Regions from separate parts of the Arthrobacter sp. 05T423 genome, predicted to be linked through region 1. Evidence: riboswitches for the same ligand, from Rfam matches in the RefSeq annotation. Region 1 holds a riboswitch; each other region holds the start of a gene.
What was found. A riboswitch is a leader RNA that binds a small molecule or an ion and turns the genes downstream of it on or off. The one in region 1 is predicted to bind cyclic di-AMP.

Region 1 (5,519 bases):
GCGTCTTCCTGGCGTCGATGGCCGTGCTCATCGGCCTGGCGTCGCACGAGCTGTGGCGGCTGGAACCCGGCTACTCCCGGGTGAGGATCCCCATGGCCATCGCGGCGGGCGGGGTGGCCTTCTTCTACCTGTGCCGTCTGGCGGTGTTCCTCATCGAAGGGCCAGACGGTCCCGTCTTTGCCACCTATTTCGGATCGGCGGTGACCACCATGGTCACCATGGTGCTGCTGGTGGTGGTGTCCTTCAGCATGGCGGGCCTGAGCACCGAGCAGCAGACACGGGCGCTGCGGACGGTCGCTACCCAGGACGGGCTCACGGGCCTTCTCAACCGCGGCGCCTTCCTGGAAGCAGCGGCCGAAGAGCTGGACCGCAGCAAGGCCGCCAACAGCGGAGGCTCACTGATCCTGGCGGACCTGGACCACTTCAAGTCGGTCAACGACACCTTCGGCCATGCGGCCGGTGATCTTGCGCTCCAGGCCTTTGCCGAGGCGTGCGGCGCGTCGGCCCGGTCCACGGACCTTGCCGGGCGCTACGGGGGTGAGGAGTTCATCCTCCTGCTCCCCGGTGCCGGCCCGAAGAGCGCGGAAATCATCGCGGCCGAAATCAGCAGGAGGCTGGCGGAACAGCACATTCCGGAGTTGCTGCGGATGCCGACCGTCAGCTACGGCATTTCCATCTACAACGCGGAAACCGCCGACCTCGACGAAGTGATCGCCGCTGCCGACGTCGCGCTGTATGAAGCGAAGTCACAGGGGCGGAACCGCACGGTCAGGGGCTAAACGGGTCGGTGGTTGTCTGTCCCTGCTGCCGGCAGGCACCGGATCCGGAATGCATGGGGGACAAGCCGGATCCGGCGATCCTGACTCGCAGCCGGAGACTGCGGTCTTTCATCAGGCATAGCCAGTGTGTTCCGCCATCCTTGGAGAAAGGTGGGGGCACCTTGGGATAGCCGTGTTCCGCCGCCCCCAAGGCAGCGGAACACGGCGGTTTGTTTAGCCCTGCTTAGGCCGCGCGCACGAAGGTGACGGGGCCCGTGGCGGTGAGCCAGGACAGCGGGTGGGCCATGGTGGCGTTGATGCCGTTCATGCCGCCGCTGACGACCTTGCCGCCGCCGGCGTAGATGGCCACGTGGCCGGACTGGACCACCATGTCGCCGGGCTGCGGGGTGGAGACGACCTTGCCGTAGCTCAGGAACTGCATCGGCGCGAGGTCACCCACATGGATTCCGGCGGCGCCGAGGGCCTTTTCCACCATGGCGGTGCAGTCCTGCGTGATGCCGATCTGGGCGTAGGCTGACGCCAGCATCGCGGCGTTGACGCCCGCCGCCGCCTTCACGGGCGTCTTCGGGGCGGGAGCCGCGGCCTTGACTGTGATCTTCGGTGCGGGTGCGGCCGGCGCAGCTGCAGCCTTGGGAGCCGCGGCAGGTGCCACGGGTGCGGCGGCAGGTGCCGCTGCCTTCTTCGCGGCCGGCTTGACGGCAGGCTTTGCGAAGACGGGCGCTGCCGCCACGGGAGCCGGCGCCGACTTGACCGCGGGGCGTTCGAACTCGATCTTGACGCTGGAGGCAGCGTTCAGGGGTACCTGAGTCTGGTTGGCCGTCACAGCGGCGGCCGGAGCCTTCGTCTGCTGGGCCGGAGCGTTGGCGGCATTGGCTGCGACGCTGCCGGTGAAGGCGAGGCCGGATGCTGCAAGGATGGCCGCAGCACGGCGGCCAGAAATAAAGCGGAACGACATGAAGAAGCCTCTCCCGGTGCCTGCGAGGTGAGCTGTCGGATTCGGATGGGAGGCACCCGGCCGCTGTCCTGAGCGTGGTCAGGAACTGCGCGGCTTCACCCCAAGGCCCGCTTCAAGCGGGCCGAAAAGTGGTTTCCCCGTCTCTGCCGGACATGGGTAATCGAATGGTTCCTCGGGCTGCGGCAGAGTTAGGCAATCAGCGCGGGAGTGCCTCCTCGGTGAAAAAGGCACGTTTTCCACCGTACGGGAGGCTTCGCCCAATGTCACATTAAGGTAACGGGGCCGTGTCGTTCATGTCCCGTTGGCCCACGTCATGTATGGAATTAGGCATTGATTGGTGTGTCGAACCTCACTCTCCTGTCTCTAGCCTGCCAGCACTCTATTTCTTGGTCTGGCGGTAGCGCTCGATCTGCCTCAGCCGCCGCAGGAGGCTGTCGCGCCGCGGGTGGGGGACGGCGTCGGGCGCCTCTGCGGTGAGGTCGATGTGCTTAGTGCCGTACTGCCACAGCAGGAGGTCATCCAGCAGGCGGTCCGGGCCGGGGGAGTAGCGGTGGTCAAGGGCCCTGCGGACCTCGGTGATCCGGTTGGCGCTGAGTAGTCCAGCGAGTTGGACGGTCTGCTTGAGTCCGTGGGCCGCCAGGAGTTCGGCCGCCCATCCCCAGTCATCATCTACTTTCCGGTCCACATGGGGGAGCAGGGCGCGCCAGACATCGCGGATGCGGTTGGGCGTGAGCTGCGCCGCGCCCTCGCCCTCCATGTCCCAGTAGCTGCGGACCTCCTCGTACCGTTCGTGCAGGTCGGCGAAGGCGGTCTCCACGGTCTCCAGCATGGCGGCGGTGGCCGTGAACTGGCGGTCGAAGTGCGGCGTCCACGCCCGCGGGTCCTCGGCCTTGAACCGGATGTCGTGCTCGATCTCGCTCCAGGCGTGCGCGAACACGGTGCGGATCTGGCATTCGAAGAAGTAGCTGCCGTTGGGCTGGACCTCGGGGTTGAAGACCTGCTGGTAGTTCTTCACCACGTCGTTCTGGATGGTGCGCAGGATCAGGTGCCGGCTGGAATAACCGTAGGTTCCGGATTCGATGGAGCCGATGTCCTTTTCGCGGTCCCCCCGGCAGTCGAAGAGGTGCCGCTGGCGTTTGATCAGGTTGGCCACCATGGCATTTTCAGCCGGCAGCTTGGTGATGACGCGGACGCCCACCATGTCGTTGAGGGTGCGGAACGGGTCCGGGAATTTCAGCAGCCGCTGCCCGCCCTCTTCCAGCGGTTCGTCGGTCCGGGAGATCTTTTCCCGGAAGGAGTCCACCGATTTGGTCCGGCCGGTCACGAACAGCGGGGTGACCTCGGTGTCCTTGAGCATGCTCCGCAGTATCTGCATGGTCTCCCGGGTGACCAGCTTCAGGGCAGGCCGGACGCGCTCATAGAGTTCCACGTTTTCCTGCACGGAGTCGCGCTGAGTGACGTCCAGGCGATCCCAGTTGCTTGCCATGCCTCCAAACTATCAAGACGGTGCGCAGCAGCGCCGGTGACACCCGCGCCACTGCAGCCCCTTCCGCCCCACGGAAGCGGCGTCCCTGTAGGCTCGGCACATGGCTGTTGTGCGCCGTCGTGCCCTGCAACCCCGGATGCCGGGAACACGGGAGGCGGCAAGGAGGGGCCCGGCGCCCTGTCCGAAGGATCCAAGGAGGATGCAGTGAAGCGGCAGAAGTACCACTACGGTGAGCACCCCAGCCAATGGGGCGAGCTCTTCCTGCCGGAAACACCCGCTGCTCGCAACGGCAAGCCGCCTTCCCCGCGCGGCATCGTAGTGGTGATCCACGGAGGCTACTGGCGCTCGCAGTACGGCGCCGAGCTGGGTGAGCCGGTGGCGAAAGACCTTGCGGCGCACGGCATCGTGGCCTGGAACCTGGAGTACCGGCGGGCGGGTGACGGCGGCGGCTGGCCGCGGACATTTGAGGATGTCCTCGCCGGTATCGACAAGCTCCGTGAGGTGGCCGGCGAGCACGACCTTGACCTGAACCGCGTGGTGGCGCTGGGGCACTCGGCCGGCGGACACCTGGCCGTCTGGGCAGCCGGAAGGGACCGGCTTGCCGCACTTGGTACGGCGGACGCCGACCGGCAGGTCGCCAGGAACCTGAACGGTGAGGCCGTCCACCTGACCGGCGTGGTCAGCCAGTCCGGGCTGCTCAACCTCGCGCAGGCGGAATGGCTAGACCTCAGCAACGGCGCCGTCAGCAACTTACTGGGCGGATCTGCCGAAAGGTACCCCAAGCGCCACAAATACGCCGACCCGATGAGTGCCGTCCCGCTCGCCATCCCGGTCTACGCGGTTCACGGGCTCGAGGACGACACCGTGCCGGTGAGCCAGTCCGAGGCCTACGCCACGGCCGCCCGCGCAGCCGGAGCCCCGGTCCAGGTGGTCAAGGTCCCCGGCGACCATTTCGCGCTGATCGACCCGAAGGCACCGTCCTACCGGAAATGCCGTGAGCTGGTGCAGGAGCTGCTGCAGCTCTAGGCGTCCGCCTGGACGGGGAACTCCTCCGACGTCCGTTCGTTGCACTGGTGTGGGCTGAGCCGGGACATGCACTCCGGCGGTAAGTATGCTTATCATCAACCGCGAACACTGCAGCCGTCACAACGGAGGGACCTTGCCTTGTCTGATCTCACTGCCATCGCCCCGATCTGCACGCTTACGCCGCCGCCGGAACCCTCCAGCAGCGAACTCATGGCCGCCCGTACCCGGCCGATGAGTAGGGCTCAGCCGATGAGCAGGATGCAGCCGCCGGGGAGCGGCCGGGAGGCCCTGCGCCCCGCGATGCGGACGCCGGTTGCTCGTGGCACCGGCATGGGGGACTCTTGTAGTTGGGGGATAGTCAGCACATTTCGATCATGGGTTTCACTAGGAGATACACATGGGTGAGCCCGGTAGGAAGCGGACGGCGTGATCCGGCTCCGCAAATTGGCGCGCGCCGCGTCTGTCCTGACAACTCCCCTCGCCCCGGAGGATATCCTCGCGCTTTTTGACCCGGTGTTCTCGGCCCGGCAGCTGCGCGGCGTGGTCACCAAGGTTGTCCCCGAGACAGCGGATTCAGCCACGATCCATTTCCGGCCCGGCCGCGGCTGGAAGGCCCATAAGGCCGGCCAGTGGGCGCGGATCGGCGTGGAGCTCGACGGCGTCCGGCACTGGCGTTCCTATTCTCTGAGTGCCCCGGCAGGCGAGGATCCCGCCATCACCGTGAGCGACATGGGTGCCGTGTCCGGTGTCCTGGTCCGCAACACCCGGCCAGGCGACGTCCTGTTCCTGGCGCCCCCGCAGGGCGACTTTGTGCTCCCCGAACACCCCCGGCCGCTCCTGATGCTCACCGCCGGCAGCGGCATCACCCCCGTGATGTCCATGGTCCGCACGCTCGTGCCGCACCGTCCCGACGCCGATGTGGTGCTGATCCATTCCGCCCGCAGGCCGGAGGACAGCATTTTCCGCGAGGAACTGTCCGAGCTCGCGGACCAGTTTCCCAACTTCCGCGTCAACCACTGGTACACGGGGGAAGGCGGCCGGGTGGACTTCGGCACGGCCGCCGCACTGGACACCCTGTGCCCCGACTGGCGCCGCCGCGCCGCCTACGCCTGCGGCCCGGAAGGGTTCCTCGACGACGCGGAGGCCCTGTGGGCCGCCGAGGCGGCCGCCCATTCCAAGGACCCCAAGTCATCACGCACAAGCGCGGCCACGGGCCCCTTCGCCGCGGACCCGGTCAACCTCATCATCGAACGCTTCAACACCAGCCTGCTGG
Region 2 (5,519 bases), on a different contig from region 1:
CGCCGGCGCCGGGGTCCGTTCCGACAGGTTACGGACTTCGCCTCGGCCAGTGGCGTTGGGCAGAAGGCCGGCGTAGCCCTCGCCGCCACCGGCTTGCTGCTGACCGTTACTGTCCCGGCGACCAGCCCGGTCCTGGCTGCCGGTGACCAGCAGGGAGGGGCGTCCTCATCTGCCGCCTCGCTGGCCCAGCCCAAAGTCTCGGCCGAAGCGGCCGCCAAGATTGACTTCAGCCGCACCTCCGTAGCCACCACTGGTGACCCGGACGGAAAGCTGAAGCAACTCCTGAGTGCCCAGTCGGCCGGCAGCATCAGCCGGTCGGCATCGCTGGGCACCCTGGGAGGTCCGCTGACCACGCTGGTCAAGTCCTCGCCGTTCGGTTACCGGGTCAGCCCGATCACCGGCGGAGCCGGCGAGTTCCACCGCGGCCAGGACTTCGCTGCCCAGTGCGGGACGCAAGTGCTCGCTGCGGCCAGTGGCAAGGTCACCTTCTCGGGCTGGCATCCGTACGGGGGAGGCAACCGCGTGGTGATCGACCACGGCAATGGCCTCGAAACCACGTACAACCACCTGTCGTCCTCCAGCGTTCAGGTTGGACAGAAGGTGACCCGCGGCGAAGTGATTGCCCTCAGCGGGACCACAGGCGCTTCCACCGGCTGCCACCTCCACTTCGAGGTGATGGTCAACGGGGATGTCGTTGACCCCATGGGCTGGCTTTAAGCCAAGTCGATGGAGCACTCTCATTCCTGTGACACGCCGTGACCTGAATGTGACATTCGTTCCGAACTGCTGTACCGTCTAAACCGCGTCAACTTTTCCGAAGTTGACGCTCTTGAGTGGATTGCCTAACTCTGCCACCGCTCAAGGTCCGTTCGCATTACATCGTCTGGCAGGGGCGGGGGAACCAATTTTGGTCTTCGCAAGAAGGCCTTGGGGTTAAGTCGCAAAGCTTCCCAGGAAGCAGAGTGGCCGGGTGACTCCCATCCGAATCCGACAGCTCACCTCGCAGGCATTGGGAGAGGCTACCTTCGTGTCTTCACGCCACAATGCCGCGCGCCACCGCGCGCAAACGGTTCGTATGAACCCATTGGACTCCGTGTCCAAGGCGGTTAGCGCCAATGCCGGCACAGTAGGTCGCCAGGCAGCTGTCATCGCGGCTGCTTCAGGTCTCATCCTGAGCGTTGGCATGCCGGCCAACGCAGCCGACGCCAACATTGGTGTTTCCGCCTCTTCGGAGACCGGAACCCAGGCCGCGCAGCTCGCTGTGACCGCCGCGCCCACCGCCACTGTCTCCTTCGAGCGTCCTGCTGTCACCACCGTGGCAGCCCCGGTCGTCGAAACCGTCGCCGCTCAGTCGAGCGATGACAGCAAGGCGGGCGACGCAGGCCAGACCAGCGACGAGAACGCCGGTGCTGCCAAGGCCGTCACCGCCAAGTCCACCGATGGTGCGGCCTCCGCCGCAGCCGCCGGACTGGCCGCCATCGCGTACACCGGCATCGGTCACCCCTACGTGTGGGGTGGCACCACCCCCGACGGCTGGGACTGCTCCGGCTTCACTCAGTGGGTCTACGCTCAGGCAGGCATCAGCATTCCCCGCGTCAACGCGTGGAACGCCATGAAGCCCACCTCCACGCCTGCTCCCGGCGACCTGGTCATGCAGAACGGCGGCGCCCACGTGGGCATCTACGTCGGCAACGGCATGATGATCAGCGCGCTGAACCCCTCGGACGGCACGCTCCTGCTCCCGGTGACCGCAACGGGCACGTCCGCTTTTTACACCCTTCGCTAAGAATCCCATTCGAGACGGGCCGGCTTACCCCCAAGATGCCGGCGCGTCGATAACCCACGTCCTGCTACCGCGGTCCGTGGAATACGAAAGAGAGAAATTTTAAATGACTACACGTGCGACCATTGCACGCCACCGCGCCGAGGTCACCAAGACCAACTCGCTGGCCGTCATTGCCAAGGCCGTCGGCGACAACGCCGGTGGTGTGGGCCGCCAGGCCGCAGTTATCGCTGCTGCTTCCGGTCTTGTCCTGACCAGCGGCATCGCCGCCAACGCTGCTGAGGCCAACGTTCAGCGCGAATCCGCTCCGGCCTCCACGCTGGAGGTCCAGTCCGCTGCGCCGGCCACCATCTCCGCTGCTTCCAGCATCGCCATCTCCTACGAGAAGCCGGCCGTCTCCACTGCACCGGCTCCCGTCGTCGAGGCCCCCAAGCCTGTTGTCAAGGTCCAGGAATCCACCCCCGCCGTTGACGCTGCACCGGTTGCAGACGCCGCACCGGCAGTTCAGGCCACAGCCGCCGTCGATACTGCTGCCCCGGCAGCGTCGACGACCGCCGCCAGCGGCCGCGGCGCTGCGATTGCAGCTGCTGCCTACGCCCAGCTCGGCGTCTCGCAGGACTGCACCGCCCTGGCCACCAACGCCCTGGCTGCCGTTGGCATCCACTACCACGGCTGGCCGGCAGGTTACCTGTCCCTCGGCCGCACCGTCAGCGCTGCTGAAGCTCGGCCGGGCGACCTCGCCTACTACCAGAACGGCGGCATGGGCCTGGCCCACATCGCTGTTTACGTCGGCAACGGCATGGCCGTCCACGGCGGCTGGAACGGCGGAACCACCGCACTGTTCAGCGTGAACGTCGGCTCCGGCCCGGTCTTCATCCGCGTCGGCGGCTAAGATATCCCAAGCATTACGGAGGACCCCCGCCAACTGGCGGGGGTCCTCTTTTTGCCTTCCCTGCATGACTAATTGGGCGACACACCAGGGCGATGCTTGCGCTCGATTCGCTCATCTGCCTACTGAGTGTTTACTCTTATGGTGTCGATCCATAGCCCGGACATGCAGAGGGCAGCCGGCCCTCGGGCCTCTGCCGGGTGCGGCCGTGAAGAGGTATGTGCATGCGCACTCTCGTTCTTAATGCTGGATATGAACCGCTGGCGGTAGTGACCTTCCGCCGGGCGCTGGTCCTTGTGCTCACCGGAAAGGCAAGCGTGGTGGCCGAAGGCGACGATCCTGTCGTCGGGCCGCAGGACATCATGGGCCGTCCGTCCGTGATTCTCCTCAACCGCTACATCCGCCCCCGGTACAACATGATCACCGCGGTGAGCAGGCGCGGCGTGCTTCGCCGCGACGGCCACCGGTGCGCCTACTGCGGCAAGGCAGCCCACACCATAGATCATGTCCAGCCCAAATCCCGGGGCGGTGCGGACTCCTGGGAGAACCTCGTCGCCGCCTGCCTCCGGTGCAACAACGTCAAGGGTGACCACACGCCCGGTGAAATGGGGTGGAAGCTCCGGTTTGACCCGGCTCCGCCGGTGGGCACCATGTGGCAGATCAAGGAACTGGAGAAGCCCACACCGGCGTGGGATCCGTTCCTGCTTCCCGAAAGAGCAGCCTGACCCCGGCCTGAGCCTCACAGGATTACGCTGGGTGTGTGGACTTTGACGCAATAATCCTGGCCGGCGGCCGCTCCTCGCGACTGGGCGGCACGCCCAAGTCTGCGCTGATGTTCGACGGCGGCACCCTCCTTGAGCGATCACTCGCGGCAGCCGCGGATGCCGGGCACACGGTTGTGGTGGGGCCAGAGACCGGGGGCCTTCCGGGCGGCGTGCTCACCTCCCGTGAGGATCCGCCGTTTGCCGGCCCGGCAGCGGCGATCGCTGCCGGGGTTGCAGCGCTCCGGAGTGCGGGGCCGGCGGACATGGTCCTGGTCCTCGCGTGCGACATGCCGCATGTGGGTGATGCCGTGCGCGTTCTTCGGGACGCCCTCCCGGGCGCGTCCGCCGACGGCGTCATCGCGGCATCGGCGGACGGCCGGCTGCAGCCGCTGGCTGGTTTCTACGGCGCGGCGGCGCTGGCGCGTGCCGTGGGAGAGGCTGCCGCACGCAACGCCCTGGTCCACGGGTCAGTTTTCGCCCTCCTTGCTAGTCTTGACGTGCAGGCTGTGGTTGTCCCCGCCGGCTCCACGGATGACGTGGACACCTGGGATGACGCGGCCGCGTTAGGAGTCGCTGTCCGGGAGCAATGAGCCGCGTTCCGGGCCGCCGTGGATTTGGAGGCAGGCATGAAAAGCCAGGACGAAACACTTGAGGAGTGGTGCCGTCTGCTGCTGCGGGCCTTTGAGCTCGAGGATGTGGACGTGGACATCAACGAGGTGCTGTCCGTCGCGGGAGTGGCTGCGCACTCCGTAGTGCGTCCCGCCGCGCCTCTCACCACCTTCATTGCGGGGCTCGCCGCCGGCCTCGGCTGCGCTTCGGGCCAGGCACCGGACGTGCACGCCATGCAGAAAGCCATGGACGTGGCGCGCACCGTTGCCAAGGCCTACACGGCCAATGAGGCGCAGGCTGCGGCATCGACCCCGGCCGGAGGCACGGCCGGAACATCGGCGCCCAGCGGGACACCGGGGGAATGACCGCAGCGCCCGAGCGCCGCTCTGACGACCTGACCACTTCCGGGGACGCAGCTGCCGCGGACGATGCAACCGTTGCCGGCGACGAACCCGCCGCGACAGACGCAACCGACTCCGACGCCGACTCCGCCGCGACAGCGGAGCCTGACGCGGCAGGGGAACGGGCCGCTGCGGACGAGCCGGATTCGCCGGGGGATCCGGCCACGCCGGCCAGGCATTTGGCGCACACCTGGGAGGAGGCCCGGCAGGCCGCCTTCGACTGTGCTGCCCCGATACCTGCCGCACCTGTGCCGCTGCGCGACGCAGTGGGCCGGACTTTGGCCGCGGACATTACCGCCCGGCAGGACATGCCCCACTACGCGTCGTCCGCCATGGACGGCTGGGCCGTTAACGGAAGCGGGCCGTGGATCCTGGCCGAGCCAGGGCAGCGGCTGGCTCCGCACCAGGCGAGCGTGATCGTCACAGGCGGACTAATTCCGCCAGGCGCCAAGGCAGTGCTGCGCACCGAGAGCGGCGTGATCTCCACGGACGAGGACGGGCTGCCCGTCCTGACGCTGGGAGGTACCGCCCGGCCCGGCGAACCCCGCAACGGCCAGCACATCCGGAAGGCCGCAGAGGAAGCGGCCGCGGGGGATGTTCTGGTGCGGGCGGGTATCGTGCTGAATCCCGCCCATGTGGCACTCGCTGCCCTGGCCGCGTACGACGAGGTGGAGGTCCTCGGCAAGCCGGTGGTGAAGCTGCTGCTGACAGGCTCCGAGGTGGTGGACCACGGATTGCCCGGGCCCGGGCGGGTGCGCGACACCTTCGGACCCCAGCTGGCCGCGGTCGTGGAGATGCTGGGCGGCCTGTGCCGTCAGCAGGCCCGCATCGGGGACGGCTATAGGGAATGGCTGGTGGGCCTCGAGGACTCAGGCATCCCTGAGGCACTAAACCTGCCGGCCGACGTCGTCATCACCACCGGCGGCACGGGCCGCTCCGGAACCGACCATTTCAGGCGTGCCGTGGCTGAACTCGGCGGACGGCTAGTCATCGACGGCGTGGCGATGCGGCCGGGACACCCGGCCGTCCTGGCCGAACTGCCGGACGGGCGCTTCGTGCTGGGGCTGCCGGGC
Region 3 (5,519 bases), on a different contig from region 1:
GGCTCCCGCTCGCGGAAAAGCAGAACACCCTGACGTCGCTCCTTTGGACGATCACCATCGTCTCGCTGGGCGGACTCGTACTGATCGGCCTGGCAGGGACGGTGCTCATCCGCCGCACCATGAAACCGCTGGAGCAGCTCTCCGAGGTAGCCACCCAGGTTTCGCGCCTGCCGCTGGACGCCGGTGAGGTTGCACTCGCCGTCCGCGTCCCGCCGTCGAACGCCCATCCCGGAACCGAAGTGGGCAGCGTGGGGCACGCCCTGAACCAGATGCTGGACAACGTCTCCAACGCGCTGGAAGCGCGGCAGGAAAGCGAAATGAAGGTGCGGCAATTCGTGGCGGACGCCTCGCACGAGCTCCGGACGCCGCTCACGGCCATCCGCGGCTACACCGAGCTGATGCGCATGACCGAAAAGTTCACTCCGGACGGCCAGCGATCCCTCGCACGCGTGCAGAGCCAATCCGAGCGCATGACCGCCCTGGTGGAGGACCTCCTGCTGCTCGCCCGGCTCGACGAGGGCCAGCCCCTCAAGGTCAGCGACGTGGACCTGACGCAACTGGTGATTGAGACCGTCAGCGACGAAAAAGTCATGGCGCCGGACCGGGCCTGGCACCTCGATCTTCCCGAGGAACCCGTATCGGTTCGGGGCGACGCCTCGCAGCTGCACCAGGTGTTGGTCAACCTGCTCTCGAATGCGCGCAAACACACACCGCCCGGGACCACGGTGACCACCGGCGTCATGCGCTCAGCGGACGGCAGTGCTGTGATTACAGTCACGGACGACGGCGCCGGCATCCCTCCCGAATTCGTGGACAAGGTCTTCGCGCGCTTCGCCCGCGCGGACGCGTCACGTGCGACGCCGTTGCCGGCGCCCCTGGCGCCTGCAACCGCAGCGGCGAAAGGCCCTGCCCGCGGCGGCGCAAGCGCAGGAACGGCCCTGCAAACCCCGGCCTCGCAGGGGGAACCGGGGATTGCCTCCGCAGAGGGAACCAGTGGCTTGGGCCTGTCCATTGTGCAGTCCATAGTGGAGGCGCATGGCGGCACGGTGGAGGTCACCTCCCGGCCCGGACGGACAGAGTTCGCCGTCCGGCTGCCCGCGCAAGGCGCCGCGCCGTTGTCGTGATGCCCGTTACCTAAATGTGACTTAATCAGAAGCCTCCTGTACCGTCGATATGGTGCGGCCGCCACTAGGACCGCATCTCCGGATTGACGCCCAGCTCTGCCGCTTCCCGGATTCCGCTAGATCAGGCAGAGGCGGGGGAACCAGAGTCCCGGGCTTTTCGCATCAGCCCTTGGGGTGAAGCCGACACGTGAATTTTCCGTGCGGCCGGATGACCTCATCCGAACCCGACAGCTAACTCCGCAGGTGTTGAGAGGCAATCCACCATGTCTGAATTTAAGGCTCAGGCGCGCCCTGAACGCGCCTCCCATAAGTCTGGCCGCACGACTTCACGCGACAGCATTTCCCGGCACCGCGCCGAGCCGGCCCGTCCTACGACTGCATTGGGCCGCTTCACTGCAAGCCTTCCGTCCTTTGGGCGCCGGGCAGCCGTCCTGACCACTGCCGCCGCCGTGCTCCTTGGCGTCGGTGCCGCAGGCCACGCGGCCGACCAGGCCGCGCCTTCCGCCGCCGCGACGGCGGCGGCCACAGCCGACGCCGGACAGGCGCTGAACTTCGACAAGACGCTGATCTCCGCCTTCCCGGCCCCGGCCGGGGCGACCATCGCCCCGCAGTCTGCCACCAAGGCCGCGCCGAAGGTTGCAGCCAAGACCGCCGCACCCAAGGCAGCCGCCAAGGCCGCTCCGAAGGCGGCGGTGGCGAAGGCGGCTCCCGTTGCCAAGGCCGCCCCGGTTGCCAAGGCCAGGGTTGCCGCCAAGGTTGCCCCCGCGAAGGCCGCGGCGCCCGTTGCCCTGAATGATCCTGCCGGCGCGCAGGCCTACGCGGCCAGCAAGCTGGGCTCCTTCGGCTGGTCCGCTGACCAGATGCAGTGCCTGCACCGGCTCTGGACCAAGGAATCGGAATGGCGCACCACGGCCACCAACGCCAGCAGCGGCGCCTACGGCATCGTCCAGTCCCTGCCCGCCGAAAAGATGGCGACCGCCGGGGCGGACTACCGCACCAACTACCGCACCCAGATCAACTGGGGCCTGGACTACATCAAGGAGCGCTACGACTCCCCGTGCGGCGCGCTGAACTGGCACCTCGCCCACAACTGGTACTGACAGGTTGCCGCAGCCGAACCGGCTGACGGCGCGCATTTCTGCACCGCTTAAGGGTGCCCGGGGCCCCGGATCCGCCAGGATCCGGGGCCCTTCGGCGTCCCGGCACCATCTGCGCCCGGCAAAGTGGTGCAGAAATGCGGCGCAACTCCGAAAGGACGCTGCTTGGTTCCGGCGGCCGGCGAGCGCCGATTTAACTTCCACAGCCCCTGCACAGCTTCGCCCTAAAACCCTCATAACAGCGGCCGCCACTGTTGATGCATGACCATCACCGACCAGGCCTCCGGAACCCAGCCGCACCCACCGCTGCACACCCCGCCGTACGTGCTCCACGGAGCCCACGCGGCCGGACAACCCCCGGTGCACGCGCCCCTGAGGCACCCCCGGCGGTCGCCCATCGACACCTCCGTCGCGGTACCGGTCCTGGACGTCACCATCCCGGTCTACAACGAGGAACGCGACCTGGAGGAGTGCCTACGCCGGCTCCACGCCTACCTGCGCGGCACCTTCCCGCACTCGTTCCGCATCACCGTCGCGGACAACGCGAGCACCGACGGCACGCTCAAGGCCGCCGAGCGCGTCGCCCGGGAGCTCCGCGAGGTCACGGTGGTGCACCTCGAGGAGAAGGGCCGCGGCAACGCCCTGCGGAAGGTCTGGCTGGCTTCGCCGTCGCCGGTCCTTGCGTATATGGACGTGGACCTCTCCACCGACCTGGCCGCGTTGGATCCCCTCCTGGCCCCACTGATCTCCGGCCACTCGGACCTCGCCATCGGCACGCGGCTCACCCGCAACTCCCGGGTGGTCCGCGGGCCGAAGCGCGAATTCATCTCCCGCAGCTACAACTTCATGCTGCAGTCCCTGATGGGCGCCCACTTCAGCGACGCGCAGTGCGGCTTCAAGGCCATCCGCGCCGACATCGCGCAGCAGATCCTCCCGCACACCGTGGACACTGCATGGTTCTTCGACACCGAGCTCCTGGTCCTCGCCGAACGCTGCGGCCTCCGCGTCCACGAGGTGCCGGTGGACTGGACGGACGACCCCAATTCCAGCGTGGACATCGTCCAGACAGCCCTTTGCGACGTCCGCGGCATGGCCCGGCTCAGCAAGGCCATGGTCACCGGCCGCATCCCCGTCGCCGAACTCCGTGCCGCCCTGGCCCGCGGCCCTCTCCCCGCAGCTTCCCGCAGCCAGGAGCAGAGCCCGGGCGGCAGCCTGTTCGGCCAGCTGGTACGGTTCGGCACCATCGGTGTGGCCTCCACCCTCGCGTATCTGGTCCTCTTCTACCTCTGCCGCAACCTGATGGACCCGCAGCTCGCCAACCTGCTGGCCCTGCTCACCACGGCCGTGGCCAACACCGCGGCGAACCGTCGCTTCACGTTCGGCATCGCCGGCAACAGCGACGCAGCCCGCCACCACTTCGAGGGGCTGCTGGTCTTCGGGATCGGGCTTGCCCTCACGTCGGGTGCTCTCGCCCTGGTTCACGGCGGAGCGCTGGCGGGAGGCACGACGCCGGACCGCTGGCTTGAGCTGGCCACCGTCACCGCCGCGAACCTTGCGGCCACCGCGCTGAAGTTCCTGCTGTTCCGGCTCTGGGTTTTCCGACGGCGGCAGGTCCCCACCAGCTCTCCCGCAGATCCTGCCGCCTCCGAGGCATCCCTCCCGCACGCATCCGGCCCGACCACAGAAATGGCACAGTCATGAGCACCACCGCCACTCCCCCCAACGAGACAACGGACCAGGCGATCGACCAGTCGACGGCGCGCCCGTCGGCGAATGCCGCGCAGACCGCGCCACCCGCGTCGGCCGCTCCGGAGCGAAACCGCAGGACCGGCAGGGCATCGCGCCTGCTGCAGGGCAACCAGCCCCGCTGGATCCGCCCCTCGGCGGCAGCGCTCCTGGCGTTCAACGCCGTCCTGTACCTGTGGAACCTCGAAGCCACGGGATACGCCAACTCCTTTTACGCAGCAGCCATCCAGGCAGGCACGAAGGACTGGACGGCGCTTTTGTTCGGCTCCCTCGATGCCGGAAACGCCATCACGGTCGACAAGCCCCCTGCGGCCCTGTGGATTCCCGCCCTCGCGGGCAGGGTCTTCGGATTCTCGCCACTGAGCATGCTGGTGCCGCAGGCACTCATGGGCGTGGCCGCCGTCGGACTCCTTTACCTCACGGTCAAGCGCATCACCGGTCCCGGGGCGGGCCTGCTCGCCGGCGGCGTGCTGGCGCTGACCCCCGTTGCCGCGCTGATGTTCCGGTTCAACAACCCCGACGCGCTGCTCACCCTGTGCCTGGTGCTGGCCGCCTACCTGACCACGCGCGCCATCGAAAAGGCCGGCTGGAAGTGGCTGGCCGCCGCGGGCGCCGTGATCGGCCTGGCCTTCCTGACCAAGATGCTTCAGGGTTTCCTGATCGTTCCAGGCCTCGCCCTGGCCTACCTCTGGGCCGCCCCCACCAGCCTCGGCCGGCGTTTTCTGCACCTACTCGCGGCGGCGGGCGGCATCGTTCTCGTCGCCGGCAGTTACGTCGCCCTGTTCCAGCTCACCCCGGCCTCAGCCAGGCCCTACGTGGCCGGATCCGAGACCAACAGCTTCCTGGAACTGACCTTCGGCTACAACGGCCTCGGCCGGATCACCGGCTCAGAAGGCGGCATGGGCGCCGGCATGCCCGGCGGCGGTGGCGGCATGGGCGGGAATGTCGGCTTCGGCGGAACCGCAGGAATCACTCGGATGTTCGGGACCAGCTTCGGCGGCGAGGTATCGTGGCTGCTTCCCTCGGCCCTGATCCTGCTCGGTGCCGGGCTGTGGTTTACCCGCCGTGAAGCCCGCACGTCACGTACCCGCGCGGCCCTGATCCTCTGGGGCGGCTGGCTGCTGGTGACCGCCGGCATCCTGAGCTTTATGGGCGGCACCGTCCACCCGTACTACGCTGTTGCGCTGGCCCCGGCGATTGCCGCGCTGGTGGGCATCGGCTCAGTGGAACTGTGGCGCGGCCGTGCCTACTGGCCGGCGCGGATTACGCTGGCAGCCACGGTCCTGGCCGGATCGGTCTGGTCTGCGGTGCTCCTGGGACGTGACACCACCTGGCTGCCCTGGATCAGGGTGGCCGTGGTGATCCTCGGTGTGCTGGCCTCCGTCGCGCTGCTGCTCCGGCTCGACTCACGCCAGGCGATTCCCGCCCGGCTCCGCAGGACTGCGACGGCGACTGTTATGGCTGTTTCGCTGCTGGCCGGCGGGCTCGGCAGCACTGCATGGACCTTTGCCACGGCAGCCCAGCCGCACTCCGGGTCGATCCCGACGTCGGG

Region 2: another riboswitch for cyclic di-AMP. It lies ahead of AC1DFE_RS20935 (C40 family peptidase); the one in region 1 lies ahead of AC1DFE_RS20635 (NlpC/P60 family protein).
Region 3: another riboswitch for cyclic di-AMP. It lies ahead of AC1DFE_RS03875 (aggregation-promoting factor C-terminal-like domain-containing protein); the one in region 1 lies ahead of AC1DFE_RS20635 (NlpC/P60 family protein).

Annotation. Positions count from the first base shown of each region.
Region 1 covers NZ_JBFTLC010000037.1:8,452-13,970, reverse strand. Annotated here, with positions in the region: gene AC1DFE_RS20640 (GGDEF domain-containing protein) at 1-779, shown strand, start outside; gene AC1DFE_RS20635 (NlpC/P60 family protein) at 1,003-1,734, opposite strand; cyclic di-AMP (ydaO/yuaA leader) riboswitch at 1,738-1,903, opposite strand; gene AC1DFE_RS20630 (GTP pyrophosphokinase) at 2,114-3,220, opposite strand; gene AC1DFE_RS20625 (alpha/beta hydrolase) at 3,425-4,246, shown strand; gene AC1DFE_RS20620 (ferredoxin reductase) at 4,673-5,519, shown strand, end outside.
Region 2 covers NZ_JBFTLC010000038.1:23,266-28,784, forward strand. Annotated here, with positions in the region: gene AC1DFE_RS20930 (M23 family metallopeptidase) at 1-717, shown strand, start outside; cyclic di-AMP (ydaO/yuaA leader) riboswitch at 854-1,023, shown strand; gene AC1DFE_RS20935 (C40 family peptidase) at 1,076-1,786, shown strand; gene AC1DFE_RS20940 (NlpC/P60 family protein) at 1,890-2,675, shown strand; gene AC1DFE_RS20945 (HNH endonuclease) at 2,897-3,397, shown strand; gene mobA (molybdenum cofactor guanylyltransferase) at 3,433-4,026, shown strand; gene AC1DFE_RS20955 (DUF6457 domain-containing protein) at 4,063-4,410, shown strand; gene AC1DFE_RS20960 (molybdopterin molybdotransferase MoeA) at 4,407-5,519, shown strand, end outside.
Region 3 covers NZ_JBFTLC010000003.1:13,116-18,634, forward strand. Annotated here, with positions in the region: gene AC1DFE_RS03870 (sensor histidine kinase) at 1-1,124, shown strand, start outside; cyclic di-AMP (ydaO/yuaA leader) riboswitch at 1,219-1,382, shown strand; gene AC1DFE_RS03875 (aggregation-promoting factor C-terminal-like domain-containing protein) at 1,388-2,224, shown strand; gene AC1DFE_RS03880 (bifunctional glycosyltransferase family 2/GtrA family protein) at 2,483-3,922, shown strand; gene AC1DFE_RS03885 (glycosyltransferase family 39 protein) at 3,919-5,519, shown strand, end outside.